Alkalinema sp. FACHB-956: one gene and its partner. The protein of the gene in region 1 interacts with the protein of each later gene in a pairwise test. Links are inferred from orthologs where the notes say so. Each region holds a gene or a part of one and is shown on either strand. Other genes may lie near its edges.

The links.
Region 2: the proteins of ndk (region 1) and H6G21_RS12590 interact in binary tests that used the Escherichia coli proteins (3 or more experiments, as listed by UniProt). The link is inferred for Alkalinema sp. FACHB-956 from one-to-one orthologs.

Annotation. Positions count from the first base shown.
Region 1 is NZ_JACJRC010000014.1:113,080-125,061, forward strand. The notes cover bases 7,941-10,889. They hold ndk (nucleoside-diphosphate kinase), read right to left. Parts: upstream 9,666-10,889; coding sequence 9,216-9,665; downstream 7,941-9,215. Other genes in these bases: H6G21_RS15695 (DUF475 domain-containing protein), read left to right, coding at 8,142-9,002; speA (biosynthetic arginine decarboxylase), read left to right, coding at 9,854-10,889. Also shown: H6G21_RS15660 (sodium:proton antiporter), read right to left, coding at 137-2,011; H6G21_RS15665 (MltA domain-containing protein), read right to left, coding at 2,022-3,383; H6G21_RS15670 (hypothetical protein), read right to left, coding at 3,407-3,658; H6G21_RS15675 (ATP-binding protein), read left to right, coding at 4,331-5,413; H6G21_RS15680 (hypothetical protein), read right to left, coding at 5,424-6,191; H6G21_RS15685 (hypothetical protein), read right to left, coding at 6,659-7,081; psaM (photosystem I reaction center subunit XII), read right to left, coding at 7,465-7,563; more of speA, read left to right, coding at 10,890-11,971. UniProt on the Escherichia coli protein: Major role in the synthesis of nucleoside triphosphates other than ATP. The ATP gamma phosphate is transferred to the NDP beta phosphate via a ping-pong mechanism, using a phosphorylated active-site intermediate.
Region 2 is NZ_JACJRC010000009.1:189,006-197,072, forward strand. What follows is about bases 4,409-7,158. They hold H6G21_RS12590 (5-formyltetrahydrofolate cyclo-ligase), read left to right. Parts: upstream 4,409-5,334; coding sequence 5,335-5,982; downstream 5,983-7,158. Other genes in these bases: H6G21_RS12585 (peptide ligase PGM1-related protein), read right to left, coding at 4,409-5,251; H6G21_RS12595 (2-phosphosulfolactate phosphatase family protein), read left to right, coding at 6,297-7,085. In the rest of the region: H6G21_RS12575 (branched-chain amino acid ABC transporter permease), read right to left, coding at 1-74; H6G21_RS12580 (glycoside hydrolase family 9 protein), read left to right, coding at 830-3,583; more of H6G21_RS12585, read right to left, coding at 3,689-4,408; H6G21_RS12600 (hypothetical protein), read right to left, coding at 7,286-7,489. UniProt on the Escherichia coli protein: Involved in the removal of 5-formyltetrahydrofolate.

The DNA of each region.
Region 1 (11,982 bases):
GCTGCCCCGTTGTGTTTGCCTAAGATGCCCATCGGGTGTTGGGATTGCAGTTAAGCTTGAAGTCAAGGCTGCAATCCTAGCAATGCGCTCCCAGAACGGCCTAGAACCCCAAAAGGACTGGAACCGTCAAGGGAAGTTAAGCCGATTGGATACTCCCTTCCACGTCCGGTAGTTTTTCCACCATGAGGCGAGGTTGGGTGGCACCTGAGAGGCGTTTGAGTAATTTAGGGCGGGGATCGTGCAACAAGTAAGTGATGCGATCGCCCACCTTAAACTCCAGTTCCGCAGGGATGACTTGCAGACAGGCTTTGCGATCGAGCAGGAGAGGCAGCAATTCTCCTTGGCCAATCAACTTCAGTAGCCGCAGCCGTTGCCCCTCGAAATCGCCTTCGTGGAGGATAGTTTCGCCTAAACGAACGGCATCGTTTTGCAGGTACTCATTCCAAGTTTTCAAGGATGCCTGGGTTGAAAAGGCTTGGCTGACCTGACCATTGGCGGTTGTGCCCTCGCGGGGAAAGACCGCTAAAACCCGGGGGGGCTGAAATTCCTCCGCTGCCCGTTGTGCCAATACAGCATTGACTTCACCATTGTCGGTCATGGCTAAAAAAGTCCCGATCGCCGCTAGCCCCGCTTCTTCCAACACTGCGGTATCCAAGGCTGTGCTGGTTAAGAGTTTCAGATTCTCCTGCGGAGGGAAGAGCGTCGGATCCGGGGCTGTATCAATTACAGTGACAGTTTCTCCCCGTTCTAGAAAAAATCGAGCCAACAATGCACTGAGGGGATGACTACCCACAATGACCGCGCCTGTCACTTCCTGAGACGTGATCCCCAACAGCTTCGCGATTGGTTGAGCGGTGAGGGACTGCAAAAATACAGTGAGGATGATGGTCAAAAATACTAAGGCTTTGACCGAGTCCCCCCCATTAATCCCCCCTTGGGTCAGCAGGATGGAAAATAGGGAGGCCACAGACGCCGAAACAATTCCCCGAGGGGCAATCCAGGACATAAACAATTTTTGCCGCCAGTTCAGGTCATCCTGCCAGGTGCAGAGCCAAATGCCGATCGGACGGACAATAAACATCAGCGCCAACACGGTGAAGACGCCGCCCCAACCCAGGGCAAAGACCCCCGCGATCGATAAATCGGCTGACAGTAGAATAAATAAGACTGAAACAGACAGCACCGTAAGCTGGCTTTTGAAGCGTTTGAGCAGTCTTTCCTGGGGTACCTCTAAGGCCCGCAAGACGATCCCTGAAGTCACCGCTGCCATCAGGCCCGCTTCACTCCGCAGCAACTGGGCTAACCCAAACCAGCCCCAGACCCCTGCTAAAACCACTAGGGTTTTGAGTTCCTCTGATAAAAAGGTTGCTTGCTTGAGGAGAACCCCCATCAGCCAGCCTCCAGAGACCCCGATCGCCGCTCCAATCCCCACCCGCAGCAGTAAATCATTCAAAACCACCAAGGGCTCTGGATTGCCGCCGCTTAGCACCACATTCAGCACCACGACGGACAGGATCGCCCCGACGGGATCAATTAAGACCCCTTCCCCTTCCAGCAATGTAGACACCTGGCGATCGACTTCCACCTGTTTCAGGAGCGAGTTAATCACCGTCGGCCCAGTCACTACGACCAGTGAGGCATAGAGAAAAGAAATCGACCAAGGAAACTCGCCCAGCCAGTGAGCCGCCATGCCTCCCCCCAGGAGGGTAATGAGAGTCCCCAAGGTGACTAAATTCCGCAGGCTGCTGGAAACCCGATCGATATCCTGCAATCGCAGGTTAAACCCCCCTTCGAACAGGATGATGGCGACTAGCAACGCAACAATCACCTCTAGGCCATCCCCGAGGCTGCTGGGGTGAATGATGCTAAGCCCACTCGGCCCGAGGGCGATCCCAAAGAGCAGTAAGAGAACAATCCCTGGAATTTTGAGAAATTCTGCCAGTACCTGAGCGCTAATCCCTGCGAGGACTGTAAAGATGATTTGCAGGGTTAGCTGGAGCGGGGTACTCATAGTCTCCAGTTTATCGTCCTTTGCGATCGTCTTTGAGCAGAAGATAGTAAAGCTTGCCGGTCGAGTGAATCAGTCCGGCCCGATCGCGCGCCCCATCTCCCGTACCCATAAAAATATCCACCCGCCCTGGGCCGATAATCGCCCCACCCGTATCTTGATCCAGGACAAATCGACTCACAGATTCTTGTTGTAGTTTCGCGTTCGGCAATTGCGTTTGGATAATCGCCAGCGCGCCGGGGGGCATCAACTTTTTATCGGTCGCGATCGATCGTTCTGCCGTCACTGGAACGCCAAGGCTGCCCAAGGCGGGGGATCCCTCTGTGTTTTTGAAAAAGACGAATCGTTGGTTCCGGGGCAGATACTCATCCAGGGCCTCCGGGCGTTGCTGAAAGTATGCAACCACCTTAGGGAGACTGAGTTCTTCGAGCTTCAGTTTGCCGTCCTTGACCAATTCACGCCCAATGCCCACGTAGGGGTGCTGGGTATGGCCGGCATAGCCGATCGTCATCTTCGAGCCATCGGCAAAGCGCAGTTGGGCTGATCCCTGCACTTGGATTAAAAACGCATCTAGGCGATCTCTCAGCCACACCAATTCTGAGCCTTTCAACAAACCCTTGCTACCTTGTAGTCCATCCTTCCCTTCTAGTTCAGCGCGGCTGGGGTGGGGCTTGGGCCATTGGGCAAAGGTGCGCGGGCGTTGATAAATCGGATACCGAAATTCTGCTGTGGGGGTACGGCTTGCGGGATAGACAGGTTCAAAGTACCCCGTAAAATCGACGGTGCCCTGACCATCCTTGCCTACGGTGGTGTAGAACTCAAATTCTTTGCGGACACTGGCTTGCAGTTGTTGTGGCGTCTCGGCGGCCAGTAACAACGCGCGGAAACGTTGGAGACTCCGCTTGACCCGATCGCGCGTAATTCCTGGAATCCGAAGCCGCAAATAGTCTGCCGCTGAGGCATCGGACTGGAGATAGCGCAAACTGTGATCGATCGATCGGATTAATCCAGGCACCTGACTCATGATTGGCTTTTCCGCCAGTAGAGAATCCAGACTCGCTTCCGCAGGGACCTCTTGTGTCCGACGGAGCGGAACTGGGCTAGGCGCTGGCGTCATTGTCGGTTTGGGAGACGCTGTCGGTTTAGGAGACGCTGTGGTCTTGGGAGACGCTGTCGGTCGGGACGATCCAAGGGAGGAATGATTTCCAGCGGGAAGGGACGATGGATACGTCGTAGGTGCGGGAGAGGGCTGGGGAGCCGTTTGGGCGAGGAGACTCCATGGACTGAGGGCAGGGGCGATCGTGAGCCCTCCCAGGATTGCTAGGATGCGACATCCCTGGCTGCGTTGCTTCTTATAGCTCTGACGCTGACTCACTTCCCCTGCCCTCAGTGGTTGAATTAATAGCGATCGACACTACCGGAGAACACAGGTTCTACCCGGATACCCAAAATGCAACTGGGGCGAACGACCATGTATTCCCCTTGGATGTTTTTAATCGGCACTTGAATAAATTCGGTGGAAGTGGACTTGGGAACGAGGTCAGTGCTGTACCACTTCTGAAAGTCTTGGATGGAGGGAAAACGAACTTCCTCTCGATGTCCCCCTTCCATCAGCAGATGAACTGCGTATTCGCTCGGCGTTCTAGGCATAGCTGCTTCTCATAACCTATCGAACATCATTATGGGCTGGATTGGCACGGAAGTAACGGATAACCTAATCGATCCGGACGAATAGGCGTGGCGATGATCGCTGTCAACCGTGCATTTAAGGAACTGACAAAGATTCAAACGCGCGATCGTTCAATGCCGTGGGGGTGGGTGAAAGGCACAAAATTTTCTGAAGGAAGTCCCCTGATTAAAAGTGATCTACGTCACAACAGGCTTTCGCTGAGATCACATTAGTAGAACCGATTAGATCACGTCCGCATAATGGCTTGAGTCACTTCAGCAAGATAACGGGATTCCCTATTAATCAGGTTCCTTCGTGGTTTTAACGGATTACGTCTGTTATCAAGGCGGATAAGCTAGTGCACAAGTGGTTAAGTCACACCACCAAGTGATCTAGATCACACAAACGCAAAAATAATGCAATTGGGGGTTGGGAGCCTGGTGCCAGTCTGTGTTCCTCCCTGAAGTTCTTGATATTGACCCACTCCCATTGTGTTTTTTGTGTTGTTTATTGTTTCGTTTGTTGATGTCCTTGTGGGTTAGCTATCTACGTTGGGTTAGCTAGCCGCACTGTGGCCAGTTCCTGTTCCCTACTGTTTGTGTCTTGTCATCTGTTTGTGTCTGTGTTCCCTCAATCCACCAGAGGTGTCAATCATGACTGAATCTGGGAAGCACCCTTTTTTTCAACTCACATCCATGCCTATCCGAGATCACAGAGGGTATCCTCCTGCCCTTGTCATCCGAGAAACAGCCACCGATCGCAACAGCTCTCCCCTGTGCGGTTTGGAGGCCACTCCCCCTGAGGCTCCCTCACCGAATTCTGGATCCTTGCCTGATACTTGCTCTAGAAGTGCAGGCTGTTGCAGTGCATCTGCTGACCTGATCCATCAAGAAAAAATGTCCAGCACCAGTCAGGTGGTTGCGGGGATCTCCCATGAAATTAACAATCCAGTGAATTTCATTGCCGGTAATTTAAAGTATGCCGAGGATTATGTCAGTCAATTGATTGACTTGATTGAATGCTATCGCCATCACTATCCTGAGCCTGTACCTGAAATCCAAGCGCGCTTGGACGATCTAGATCTCGACTTCGTTGTTGCTGATATCCAGAAGTTACAAACTTCTATGCGGGTTGGAGCCGATCGCATGAGCCAAGTGGTACAGTCGCTCCGTACCTTTTCCCGCCAAGACGAAACTGAATGGAAGGCAACGGATCTCCATGCGGGCCTAGATAGTACGATCATGCTGCTCCAACATCGGCTGGCGGCCCAGTATGAACGTCCAGCGATTCGGCTGGTCAAAGCCTACGGCGAAATTCCTGCGGTGCCATGCTGTGCCAGTGAACTCAATCAAGCTTTTATGCACCTGCTGTGTAACGCGATCGAGGCGATCGAACAGGTGTTGAATACCGCAGAATCCGCTCCAATGGCAGATTACGACCCAGAAATTCGCATTCGAACCCATCTGGACAGTAATGGCGCTGTGTCTATCTGCATTACCGACAATGGTTGTGGGATTCCCGCCGAGGCTCAGACCCAGATTTTTAATCCCTTTTGGACAACCAAGCCTGCGGGGAAAGGCAGTGGGATGGGACTTGCTATTAGCCAACAAATTGTCACCGAACGACATCGGGGGACTTTAAAGTACCAATTTAGGCCCAACCAAGGTACCCAGTTCATCATCACACTCCCGATCGCTCAGCTATCAGCGCAGAGCGACTCAGAACCCGCTCATTAGAACCCGCTCACTAGAACAAACTAAATTGCTGTAACTGAGCCTCGATCGCCTTGGGTAGGAATTTACGCAACTGCGCTTTGTCTTTAAACATCAAGCGGTTGTTCAAAGAGATATCGAAGGGGAACTGGCCTGGCATATCAGGTCGTTCCATCTGAGTCAGTAAAATTTGCTCCGATCGCTTACTTTGAAGGGCATAACCCACTTCCACACAAACCTTAGGACTGGGAATCAACAGGGGTGGTGTGGCCGTATCAATCTGCGAGATCGAAGTTCCATCCGCAATGAACAGCAAGCTTTGGCGAATCGATCGCATCAGTGAACTGTTAAGGCGCACTGGGCCATCGCTCAGCCGATGGGATTCCTTGAGCGTCAGGGTAATGCGGGATTTGCGATTAATGGTTTCTAGAAGGGCGTTGAGTTCATCCCGCAGAAGCTGGCTGGATTCTGGAAATTCCTGCTGATAGCAAAGAAAAATCGTAGGTTCCAGTCCTGCCATCACTTCTCGCTTTGTGAAGTAAATTTCATGGCTACTCAGGTCAATGTTGGCGATCGCGTAGCCTCCACTGCCTTCGATGTAAAACTCAACCGCTTCTCCTTCCAAATAGCGCTGAAACCAAACTGCGTTTTTCACCTCCGCTGCATCATCCAAGAAATCGGCCCGCAGTCCTGACTTCAGCAAACTATTTTTACTAAGGCGCAAATCATGGGGCCGCTTTTCTAGCTGCTTAATGGGTTCGTATTCCTGGAGATACCAAGCTTTGAGGGCAATAATCGCCATTGATTTATGTCTCTTAGAAGTAAAGTGGCGGGTGCAAAGAGGGGATCGGACAGGACTGCTACGGCAGGAATCGTTGGATCACAGGTTAGATCACAGGTCGCATCACAGGTGGTATCACAGGTGAGTTAGGTGATTCTGTTTGGTCATTGTATATAGGCTTGCTCAAATCGCACAGATATATTATAAGTACAAATATATTATAGGTGCAGGCGTATTATTCAGCCGTTGCAACTCGGGATGACTCTCAAAAAAAAACTCCCCATCTCTCCATCAAGTTCATTGGGAGAATGGGGAACCTAACTTCTATTTACTGATGAAGATTCACTAATGCAAAACGGAGCCACTGATAAAGCTGGATCAACCTTTGTAAGTGTCACTAGTGTAAGTGTCACTGGCAGCACTTGTTTAGATTGAGCCACCCAATGCTTGCTCTTGGACAGACCCTTGTGGCAGACAATGAGGACGCCCTACTCAGGGTTGCTGGCTGTCTTCTGCGGTTCTAAATCAGCCCGATCGTCAAAGACAACCACCTTTTCAGTGGGATCCACTAAGTGAGTTTGTTCCTGAAGAATTGCTTTGGTCTCGTTGGGATCAAAGGTTCGGCTGAATTGGGCTTGTAGTTGGGCGACTCGCGTTTCCGTGGATTTCAATTCCGCCTGAACTTCCTGGAGCTTGGCTTGCTGGACGCTGCGATAGGGAAGTAACTGAAATAAGGATGTAATCGCAACTGCCGAGATCCCAACATTCACTGATAGCTTAATCAGCGTCTCTGCTGCCATCAAGCGGTACATCCGCTGTTGCTGCCGTTGTCGAGCTTGAGGGTTAGGACGACGGGCGCGATCGGGCGATCGCCGAGGAGAGGGTTGAGATAATTGGTGCAGTGCGCTCATAAACCAAACAAATTCCTTTCAGGTAAGCAGACGACTTTCAGGCTGGATGCACTTTTATGGAGAACCTGAACCCCTCAGGATCCCTGCAATCGCCCCAGCTGATCATCCGAGTAGATGCATAGATGTCTGACTAGAAAATCAAATTCTTTCGGTCAAATCATCCGTATATCCACTCAACTTGCTGGTCGTTACAAGCAAGGGAACAAAAAACCTGTCTCGATAGTTTAGCCTAGTTCTTCCAAAATGATCGCCCAAGTTTGAGGGTGAAATTTTGCGAAAATCGACGACTAAATTACCGAGACAGGAGAAAAAGTATCAATCAACCTAGAACGCTGAAAAAATCAGTGATTACACCAATTTTTGCTGTCCTGTGGTGAATGATTTTAGTTTTTATAGAGTTCAGTAGAGAGGCGGAATGCCAAGATACCGGGGATCAAGGCAATGAACAGTGCCATCAATACTTGAGATTCAGACATTGCTATAACTCCTTATCAGGATTGGGATAATTCCTCACAGTTGATTAAACCCTAAGGGTTAGGGTCAGGGGAAAGTGTTTGTAACAAAAGGCAAAACTTAGGGGAAGCCAACCCAATATATTCCGGTGAGAGGGGCCAGTTTGACCGAGTCCCTTCGAGCCTAAGAAGAAGGGCATTTTGAAGAATTCACTCTATCTCCGAGACTGGCCTAGGATCGTCCGCGTCATGGTCGAGCCTGGGAGAATGTTAAGCTGTAGGGACAATACTAAGCTGTAGGGACAATAATCCGTTGATCCCTACTACGTTGATCCCTGTTGATCCCGCAACATTATGATCCCGCAATCGTTGGAAGTATGAGTGGGAAGTATGGCTAAGAAGTATGACTAAAAAGTTGCTGCTAGGTACTTTGACTAGATAAGTTTTACTAGGCAAGACAAGTTTTACTAGGCAAGACAGGTGTTCTAGGCAAGGAAGGTGGCAAGATGAAGAGGCAAAGCCTCCCCTTGGGCGGGATCAACTCCCTGTCACTGGCACTTGGCTAATCCTATCTAAAACGTATAATCCTGTAGGTCAAAGAGCGGGCAATGTTGGATTTTTTAGACTTTCCGTCGCATTTTAGTTTGCAAACACTAGCTTTACTACCCGTGTTGGTGGTGTTGGAAGCGGTTCTGTCTGCTGATAATGCGATCGCGCTTGCGGCTCTGACCCAAGGATTGCAGGATCCAAAGTTGGAACGTCGTGCCCTGAACATTGGTCTAATTTTGGCCTATGTGTTGCGGATGAGTTTGATTTTGGTGGCATCCCAGGTGGTGAACCAGTGGCAATTTGAACTGGCAGGGGCGCTGTATCTGTTGTGGTTGGTCTACCAATTTTTCACGTCCCCAGAGGATGAAGAGGGTGAGCACCATGGGCCACGCTTCCAAAATCTTTGGCAAGCGATCCCCGTGATTGCTTTTACGGATTTAGCCTTTTCCCTGGATAGCGTGACTACCGCGATCGCCGTTGCGCAAGATACTTGGGTGATTCTGCTGGGAGGTACGATCGGGATCATTGCCCTGCGCTTCATGGCGGGATTATTTATCAAGTGGCTGGAAGAATATACCCATCTGGAAAATGCAGGTTACATCACCGTAGCCTTTGTGGGGATTCGCCTATTGCTGCGGGTGGTGAATGACAGTTTAGTTCCCCCGGAATGGATTATGGTTGCCGCGATCGCAGTGCTATTCGCCTGGGGATTTTCGGAGAAAAAGCATCCAGCCCATGGAGATTTGCAGCCGTCAGTCACAGAGGCTGGATCTACAGGGGGATCTACGGGAAATGTATCTACGGAGAGTTTGCCTGGGGAAGGTCTTGCTAAGGATCTGGCTCAAGGGCTGCCCAATCCTGAAATTGAAAAGGTTGCGATCCCCGGTGGAACGGAGAAGGAACCTTCGGAAACTTCTTAGGGGGCAAGCGATCGCTTTCAGTTCGATCAGATTGTCTGCTTTAGCAAAAAAGCGATCGCGAAAACCGCGATCGCTTTTTGTTTGTAGGCCAATAGCGGTTGTATGCTAACAGCCCAGACTGTTAGTCAAAGACCACTAGTCAAAGACCACTAGTCAAAGACCACTAGTCAAAGACCACTAGTCAAAGACCACTAGTCAAAGGCCGTCATTCATCTATTCATACAACCAAGGCGAAATGGTAGGTGTCCAGGAAACCAGTTCTTCTTCCTTAAACCACAGGGCGATTTCCCGCTGAGCGGTTTCGATCGCGTCGGAACCGTGGATGATGTTACGGCCAATGTTGACCCCAAAGTCCCCACGAAGGGTACCCGGTTCAGCCGTCAAGGGGTTGGTGGCACCAATGATCTTCCGAGCCGCTGCAACAACGCCATCCCCTTCCAACACGATCGCTACGATCGGGCCAGAGGTGATGAATTCGACTAAGCCTGCAAAGAAGGGGCGCTCTCTGTGCACATCATAGTGACTTTCTGCCAGTTCCTTGCTGACGCTCATCAGCTTGAGCCCAACGAGCTTAAATCCTTTTTTTTCAAAGCGACCGATAATTTCCGACACGAGGCCGCGTTGTACGCCATCGGGTTTAACCGCGACAAATGTTCTTTCCATCTGCGTCTCCCAAGCAATTGAAGGAATCAATTATTTCCTAAAACAGATTAGCAGCTTGAGTGGGAAGGGATCAGGATTAACCCAGATTTTCCGTGGTCTTAAATCAACTTAGTTGGATACAGTGACGCCCAAGTCAAATGCGATAGACTGATTGGTTCAACGGGTCGTTTAGGGCAGAAGGAATAACCATGACAGGATTTGCGGCATCCTCCACTGAACCACAGGAACTGACAGAACAGGCGACTCAGCCACTGTCTCAATCGACCGTGTCTCAATCGACCGTGTCTCAACCGACCGTGTCTCAACCGAGTGCTCAAACTAGTTCCCCGTCCATGGCTCAACCTGTGGCTCTCTCCACTTCGCTAAAGTCCCACCCATCTGTGCCAGAACCGCAACTCCCAACAAATGCAGAGGCTTGGACGATCGAAGACAGTGAGGAACTCTATCGAATCCAGGGCTGGGGAGAGCCGTATTTTTCGATTAATGCCGCTGGCCATGTGGTGGTGTCGCCCAAGGGAATGCGGGGGGGATCGCTGGACTTATTTGACTTGGTTAATTCCTTACAGCAGCGGAATTTGGAATTGCCTTTACTCATTCGCTTTTCTGACATTTTGGAAGATCGAATTGAGCGACTCAACGGCTGCTTTGCTAAGGCGATCGCCCGGTATAGCTATCCCGGTGTGTACAAAGGTGTGTTTCCGGTGAAGTGCAACCAACAGCGCCACCTAGTGGAAACGTTGGTGAAGTATGGCAAGCCCTATCAATTTGGCCTGGAAGCGGGATCCAAGCCGGAACTCTTAATTGCCTTGGCTTCCTTGAATACGCCGGGAGCTTTGGTGATCTGTAACGGTTATAAGGATCGGGAATATATCGAAACCGCTATCTTGGCGCAAAAGCTGGGTAAAACGGCCATTATCGTGCTGGAACAGTTGGAAGAAGTGGCCTGCGTAATTGAAGCTAGCCACAGGCTGGGGATCAAGCCGATCGTCGGCGTGCGGGCCAAACTGAGTGCGAAGGGGATTGGGCGTTGGGGCACCTCGGCGGGCGATCGGGCCAAATTTGGCTTAACGATCCCGGAAGTGTTAACCGCCGTGGAACAGTTGCGGGAAGCGGGGTTACTGGAATCGTTGCAACTGCTGCATTTCCACATTGGCTCCCAGATTTCAGCGATTAGTGTCCTGAAGGAAGCCTTTCGGGAAGCGGGGCAGATCTATGTGGAACTGGCGCGTTTGGGGGCACCAATGCGTTACATCGATGTGGGCGGTGGCCTCGGGGTGGATTACGACGGCTCCAAGACGAACTTCCACGCCTCCAAAAACTACAACATGCAGAACTATGCCAATGACGTAGTGGCGGCCATGAAGGATGCCTGCACCCAAGCGAATATTCCAGTTCCAACGATCGTCAGTGAAAGTGGCCGTGCGATCGCCTCCCATCAATCGGTACTGGTGTTTGATGTGCTGGGATCCAGTGATGCTCCGGGCATGGACGTTGTCGATCCGGTGCAAGAAAGTGAACATTTAATCGTTCGCAACTTGTTTGAAACCTACGAATCCATTTCCCTAGACAACTTGCAAGAAGCCTACAACGACGCCACCCAGTTCAAAGAAGAGGCGGTGAGTCTGTTTGGCTTTGGCTACCTCAGTTTGCCGGAACGGGCGCGGGCGGAACGGCTGTATTGGTCCTGCTGTCATAAGATTCAAACTCTGATGCACCAGTTGGAGTTTGTGCCGGAGGAGTTGGAAGACCTGGAAAAAATTATGGCTTCCATCTACTACATCAATCTGTCTGTGTTCCAATCGGCCCCGGATAGTTGGGCGATCGATCAACTGTTTCCCATCATGCCGATCCACCGCTTGACGGAGGAACCGACTAAACGGGCAACGTTGGCGGATTTGACCTGTGATAGCGATGGCAAGATTGACCAATTTATTGATCTGCGGGATGTGAAGTCGGTGTTGGAACTTCACCAGTTGCAACCGGAGCAGCCCTATTACCTAGGCATGTTCCTGAACGGAGCCTACCAGGAAATCATGGGTAACCTGCACAACCTGTTTGGGGATACGAACGCGGTGCATATCCAACTCACCCCTAAGGGGTTCACGATCGAGCATGTGGTGAAGGGTGACACGATGAAGGAGGTGTTGGGCTATGTGCAGTACGACAGTGAGGATCTGATTGAAAGTATCCGCCAGCAAACGGAGGTGGCGATGGAAGATGGCAAGATTTCCCTTCAGGAATCGCAAATGCTGTTGCAGCATTATGAGCGGTGTTTGAGTGGGTATACCTATTTGTCTTCGTTGTAGTTGGGTTTTCC
Region 2 (8,067 bases), on another replicon or contig:
AGTCCCACCGCAGACAGTGCCATGATGCTGCCGAGGGACAGGCCATTGACGATCGGTTGAACCAGTTGCTCCATTGCCAAGCACCGAATGAAGGAGGATATCGCCCTTGATTGTCTCTGAATCCTGCACCTTTGGAAAGGGGCTGGGGCGGTTGCGGAGTGAGGCGATCGCTTACTGGAGTAGGGCTTGGCAAGATTAGTCTCAGGGGATTTGCTGAGTGGATCCCCCCTGATGCCCGTAATTACCGCCAGTGCTTTAATATTTCTTTAAAAAGAAAATCCGGTATTTGACGGAAAATTTGGGATACCTAAGTGATAAGTCAATCATGATTAGTAATCAGTGACTAGTGATGAGTGACCCGTCATTGATGGCCAGTGATCCCTGATCGGTCATCTTTGATCGGTCAGTTGTTTCCTGTTGCTTTCTGTGCTCGTTGTCGTTGGATTACCAATTGACTATCCATTCTGTGCTGAAACTGCATCTGTGCTGAAACTGCATCTGTGCTGAAACTGCATCTGTGCTGAAACTGCATCTGTGCTGAAACTGCATCTGTGCTGAAACTGCATCTGTGCTGAAACTGTATCTGTGCTAAGACCATCCATTCTGTGCTGAATCTTTTCTACTCACGCTAACTCGTCATTCGGTGCTGAATCGTAATGATTTGCTGAGCCTGCGTACTGAGCCTGTGTACTGAGCCTACGTACTAAGACATTGCTGAGCCTGCGTAAGACATTGCTGCTGAGCCACTTTGTGCTGAGCCATTCTGTGCTGCGCATTGCTCGCAGATTGCCCCATGTTCTTTCTGCTACTTGTGTAAGGAGATTCGGCCATGCTATCCACCGCATCGGTAACATCGTCGTCCCTGAGTTTAGGGGGCGGCACGGGCCTCAAAGCCGACTATTACGATAATTCCGACTTTACCAATTTGAAACTGACCCGAACGGATGCAACAGTGAATTTCAATTGGGGTTCGGGAGCCCCCGCATCAACGATCGGGGCAGATACCTTTTCCGTGCGTTGGACGGGACAAGTCCAAGCGCTCCATTCGGAAACCTACACCTTTTACACAACGGGAGATGATGGCATTCGGTTGTGGGTGAATGGCCAGCAGTTAATCAATGGCTGGAAAAACCAAAGCGCCACGGAATATAGAGGAACGATCGCCCTGCAAGCGGGACAGAAATATAACATTCGGCTGGAATACTACGAAAATGGTGGTAGTGCGGTGGCTAGACTGGCTTGGTCTAGCGCTAGTCTAGCCAAGCAAATTATTCCCCAGGCGCAACTGTTCAACACCGTTCCTGTTACAGATACGATCGTACCCACGGCCACCGCAGCGGTCACCAACATTACAACCGCCACTGCCAATGGCTATACCTTCACCGTAACCTACAGCGATAACGCTGGTATTGACGTTAGTAGTTTAGATAGTAGCGACATCCGCGTCACAGGGCCGAATGGATACAGCCAACTGGCCACTCGCGATGCCGTCAACAGTACGACTAACGGTACTCCCCGCACCGTGACTTACCGGATTACCCCACCGGGGGGCAGTTGGGACAGCATAGATAACGGCACCTACACGATCGCGCTACAAGCCAATCAGGTACGGGACATCAATGGTAATTGGGCCGCCGCAGGGACCTTGGGCACGTTTTCAGTCAATATTCCCACGGTGACTCCGGGACGGTTCAACTACGGGGAAGCGTTACAAAAGTCGATTTATTTCTACGATGCCCAACGATCGGGCCGTTTGCCGAGTAATAATCGCGTTGAGTGGCGGGGAGATTCAGCCTTGCTGGACGGTTCCGATGTCGGGCGGGATCTGACCGGCGGCTTCTACGATGCGGGCGATCGCATTAAATTCAGCCGCACGATCGCCTATTCTGCTGCGATGTTGTCCTGGGGCTGGCTGGAAACGCCAACGGCCTATCAGACAACCGGACAGTCCTCCTTTTTACTCAGTGATATTCAATGGGCTACGGATTACCTACTGAAAGCCTTTACCAACGACACGCCGGGGCAGTACGAGTTCTACACCCAAGTCGGCAGTATGGGCAGCGGTCGTCGTGATGATCACCAAAACTGGGTGCCTGCGGAAGTCATCCATGAAGTGACCGATCGCCCCTCCTACAAAATTAATATCCAAACCCCCGACTCCGCGATCGCGGGACAGGCAGCGGCGGCCTTGGCTTCGGCCTCGATCGTCTTCCGGCAAAATGGCAACGCCACCTATGCCAATACACTCCTCAGCAAAGCAGAACGCCTGTTTGACTTTGCCAATACCTATCGTGGCATGAACGCCCAGATTGCCCCCAACGGGAGTCGAGATACGTCATCGCCCTACCAAGATGTCAGTTTCTACGATGAATTGCTCTGGGGCGCAACCTGGTTACACAAGGCAAAACTGGCTCAAAACAACGCCTACGGCAATAGCTATCTCACCCAGGCGGAACAAATTTACAACGATGGTGCGGCTGGATCGATTCGAGGAAATTATACATCCGAGCAAAGCTGGCAATGGGTGGATAAAGGAGCCAAGGTATTGCTAGCGGAATTGACCAATAAAACGGTCTATCGCACGGAAGTGCAAAACTATTTGGATTACTGGACGGTAGGTTATAACGGTCAGCGCATCGCCTACACCCCCGGTGGCTTGGCTTGGCGGGATGCCTGGGGTTCCCTGCGCTATGCTACGACCCAAGCCTTTGTTGCTTTGGCCTACAGCGATTTAGTGTCTGACACGGCTGTGAAATCACGCTATGAGAACTTTGCGGTGCGGCAGGTGAATTACGCCTTGGGCGACAATCCCTATGGTCGCAGCTATATGCTGGGCTTTGGAGCCAATCCCATGACCTCGGTGCACCATTCCACCGCCAACGGGCCTTGGGCGGGCTGGAACCAGTTCACATCCAGCACAAAACCGCGCCACATCCTCTATGGCGCATTGCTGGGGGGGCCAAACCAGCAGGACGGCTTTACGGAAGATATGACCAACTACCAGACGAACGAGGTCGCGATCGACTACAATGCCGGACTGACAGGAGCCTTGGCAAGGTTGTATAGCCTTTACGGGGGCAATCCTTTAGCCAGTTTCCCAGCACCGGAAACCCGCAGTGATCAGTTCTTTGTGGAAGCCAGTGTGAATGCAACGGGCAGTAATTTTGTCGAAATTAAGGCTTGGGTGAATAACCAATCCAGTTGGCCTGCCAAGGTAACGGATAAGCTGTCTTTCCGCTATTACTTCACCTTGGATAATGGCGTGAATCCTGCTAATTTAACAGTGACGATTCCCTATGCGGAAGCAGCGGTAACCAGCCAAATTCGCCAGTACCGTGACAATATCTACTACGCAGATGTGAATTTAACGGGAACCAAGATTTTCCCTGGGGGGTATGATGCCGCCGGGAAACCCACCTTCCGGAAGGAAGTGCGATTCCGCATCAATAGTCCGTTGGCTTGGAGTTCCAGCAATGATTGGTCATTCCAAGGCGTTGCGGGAACAGGGGGACAGCCGATTAAAGTCCGTAACATCACGGTCTATGACAATGGGGTTAAGGTCTTTGGTGTGGATCCCGTGTAAGTCCTAAGGTTCCGTCTAAACTCCCGTCAATCCCAGGCTCCCCCGTCGGCATCCCCCATGGGGGAGTTTTATGCGTTCCACTGCTTAATGGTGCCAATACACTGCTTAACGGTGCCAGTACATGGAATAGTGTTCTTGGCAGGGCGATCGATCGCCGCAGGTTTCCTGATCCAGCACCTGCACCACCCGCCGATAAATGGCCTCCGCTTCCTCTGGAGAGTCGCCAATGCTGGTGACGCCCAGTTTGCCAAATTCCGATAGGCAGCCCATGAGATGGAACACCGTTCCCGTTTCGGTACTGGTGTCAAAGTGCAATTGATGATTGGCCACAATGTCCATCAAATCATTGGGCAGTAAGCCTCGATATTGCGGACTTTGCAAATTATCCGTGGCCATGTAGTACTTGACTTGGCGATGGCGACTGTGGAATAGCCCCGTGGTGCCGTCGTAGAAGCCATTGGTTAAAAACTTCAAGGTCATGAAGGGATGGGTGGTGCCCCCCTTGCGCAAATTAATCTCGATCGCCCAGGTTTTCCATTCATCCCCCTGCCGCACCGTAACAAAATCCACCCCAAACCGTTCCAACACCCCCTTCTGGGCTAGCACCTCACCGACCCGTTCTCCCATTGCCTGCAATTGCATCCGATAGGCTGCATCCGCCGGAAAGCGACAGCCGAGATACATTTGCCCCGTGGGGCCACCCAAAATTTGATCGTGGGTGGACAGGATTTCCACATCGCCCGAGGGCGTAATCCGGGCCTGCACACTGGGCGAATACTTCTCCTCCCCTTCGATAAACACCTCCGCGATCGCACCCAGTTCCTCAACCTGCTGACAATAGGTCTCCCACTGTTCCCCGGCGGCTTCGAACTGAAGGTGCGGTAACTGGTTGCGGATCTGCGCCACACGATCGCTGGGGGAATGGGCCTGCAACCCCCGCAGGTCTAAAATTGCATTGCCCTCCCCCGAAAACCCTTCATTCAACTTGACCACGAGGCGCTGCACCTCCGGATTGCGGCCCCATACATCCGCTGCCGCCTCCGCCAATTCCGCCGCACTGTGGACGAGCGGACTGCCATCAGGAAAGGGGATCCCACTGGCTTCAAAGACCGCACGGCTGCCACTTTTTGTCCCCCATTCCAACAGGGCGGGATCGGATGCAAAGAGCGGAATTCCCAGCTTCTCGGACAGATCCCGCTCCAAGTTCGTGGCGTTGTAGCAGATCATGTAGGCCCGATCGCTGTTCACCGCTTGGCGAATCCGTTCCAGTAACCGAGGTCGATCCAATATTTTCTGGGTCAGGGATTTGAGCGATCCATCGTAGGTCGAGAGCAATAACAAGCGATCGCGGGCATGGGAAAAGGGAATCCCCGGCAGTAACTGTAGGTAATAATCGATGATGCTGGGGTGGAGGGGTTGGGAGGTGAGGTAAATCAGCCTTGTGCGGGGGTTGCGTAACCGAATCAAGGAAAACAGTAACCGTTCCTCATAGTGGTGAAATCCTGCGACTTTCAGTAATTCGCGTTGATCTAAGCTCAAGGACGGAATCACCACGATATCGGCGGCTTCGTTATCAAATTCTTGAACATTGCGCCATCTTGCCCGTAACTGCGCCTGGAGAACCTGGAAGGGAATGGGGGGGGGAATAAGCTCAAACGAGTTGATCATGGCAGCACAATTCTCCACAGGCGTCCTATAGGCAATCGTTTCTACCCGCGATCGTAAAGTGAAATTTTGGCCATCCTCGAAACATGCAAACAGAATTAACCAAAGTCACCCTTCGGCAACAGTTGCTTCAACAACGGCAAGCGCTGACGCCAGCCGATTGGCAGCAGAGAAGCCAGCAAATTTGCCAGCAGGTGCAACGATCGCCCCAATTCCAAGCGGCCCAGACGGTTTTGGCCTTTTTTGCAGTGCGTCAGGAACCGGATCTCCGTTGGCTATGGCAGGAAAATTGTGACCATTCCCAAGGCTATCCCCCAGAAAGCTATCCCCCAGAAAGCCATACCCCAGCTCGTCGCTTTGGGTTTCCCCGCTGTCAGGGACAAAGCTTGGTGTGGCATCTGTGGCAGCCTGGACAGCCCCTCGTTTCAGGCCGTTTTGGGATTCAGGAGCCCGATCCGACCTGTCCGCAATTATGCGCCTCTGAGGTGGATCTCATCCTCGTTCCCTGTCTAGCCATCGATGCCCAGGGCTATCGGCTAGGCTACGGGGGCGGCTTTTACGATCGCCTGTTCAGCCAGCCCGACTGGCGATCGATCCCTGCGATCGGGATTTGTTTTGACTTTGGCTACTGCGATCGTCTGCCCCATGATGCCTGGGATCAGCCCCTTCAGGGGGTTTGCACAGAATCCCAACAAATGACCCTCGACTCAAGGCTGAGAATCGGATCCGACTAAAGGAACTCTGGTGCAAGAATTCTCAGAAAAGAAATTCTCAGAAAAGAAATTCTCAGAAAAGTAAAGTCCGGCGAAAGCAAGATCTCTGCCCCAAGTATTCCGATGAAAACTAGGATTTATGGGATCTTTCATCGAACAAGATCTACTATCGTGTAGTCATGTATTGATTCTATTCAATGCGGACTAGTGAAGAAGATGGCGATCTACTGAGGCGGTCTTCCATTATTCTGAAAGGGAAATTGGCCCTCCTCGTCCAATTTATCGTTACGCAACTCTCTCACTACGGCGAATCACCCTAAATCCCGTTCAAACTAATGAAGCTATTTGTTTACCATACTCCCGAACTGACTCCTTCTCCTTGTACTGCTGACTGTGCCATCGCGATCGATGTTTTAAGAGCTACAACCACGATCGCAACCGCTTTGGGCGTAGGTGCAGAAGCAGTACAGGTCTTCAGTGATCTCAATCGATTGATGCAGACTAGCGCTGAGTGGGATCCTGCCAAGCGCCTGCGAGCAGGAGAGCGGGGCGGCAGCAAAGTCGAGGGCTGCGATTTTGGCAATTCCCCCCTAGATTGCACGCCACAACTGATGCAGGGGCGTCGCCTGTTCATCAGCACCACCAATGGAACCCGTGCTCTGCAAAAAATTGAGCAATGTCCTACGGTGTTGGCTGCGGCTTTAATCAATCGCCATGCGGTTGTGAACTATCTCGTGGAAACTCAGCCAGAAACGGTTTGGATTACGGGAGCCGGTTGGGAAGGGTCCTTCGCCCTGGAAGATACCGTGTGTGCCGGAGCGATCGCTGTGGGTTTGATGGAAAAACTGGGTTGCACTTTAGATGAGTTAGCCGGTAATGATGAGTTGGTGGGAGCCGTATCGCTCTATCAACAGTGGAAAGATAACCTGTTGGGGCTGTTCCATCTAGCTAGCCATGGGCAACGGCTGCTGCGGTTGGAGTGCCATGCAGATTTGCAATACTGCTCTGCACTGGATACCTTAGATGTCCTGCCGATTCAGCGGGAAGTGGGGGTTCTCGTGAACCAGTCTACTTTGGTGGCCCCGGTGGCGGCGCGATCGGTGGTGTCTGCCCAGTCTGCGTAAACTGATTGGCTGTGTAAACTGATTGGTTGCGTAAACTGATTGGCTGCAATCTCCCTAAAAGGAACCTAGGCTCCTTTTAGGGGGTCGGTGCCGATGTGAGGGGCATCGCTGAATCACTACCCTTGCCATCAGCGAAGCAGCAAATCCAATTCATCAGGACTTTCGCTGGACTCCAACTCAGGACTGTAATCTTCAGGATTCTATCTGGCGAGTTTGTGTTGATGAAGCTCTACCATTGGCAGTAATATTGTTTCTTCAATCTCTAGCCGCACATTACGGCTTACATAGCAATCACTATTAAAACACTGCACCAGCAATACATTCGCATCATAATATTGCCGCAGTAATTGTCGTTCTTCCGGCGTGAATTGCCAGTCGTAGCCAATGTTACGATGAATCATCATGACCTGGCGTCAGTCCTCAATCCACTTTTGTCCATGGAGTTTCCACCACTGTATGAAGTTAGACTCCTCGGCTGTCGTTGGCAATCGAGGAGTCTAACTTCTGAAGCTGTATTTTGAGTAATTCATCTTCTAAGCGATTGTAGGCACAGGTTCTAGCCAGGGCTAAGTCCAAGGCCAGGGTACGGGCATAGGATGCATGGGTACGGGCTCGTGCTAAAGCGATGGAGAGATATTCCTAGGGTCAGCAAAAGACTTCACGCCAGCGTTTGTCATGGATGTAGGGCATTAATAAATCAATGCGATTTGTGGCGACGATCTCCCGTGCTGCAAAGTATTCCTGAAAGGTTAAGTGAGAAAAGGAATAAATCCCCCTAGCTTGCTCCACTAATAAACCATGCTGGGCTTGAATGGCTCGTAGCACGAGTTCGCCATCAATTTGCAGCATGTCGGAATCTGGGTCTACATCCCGTAAATTGCGAATAAAATCGGCAATATAGCCTTCAACCCGTCGCTTTTGAATGAAATACTCATTTTGCTGAAAGGTACGGTGGACCCCAAAAACTGGACAGGTAGTTAAG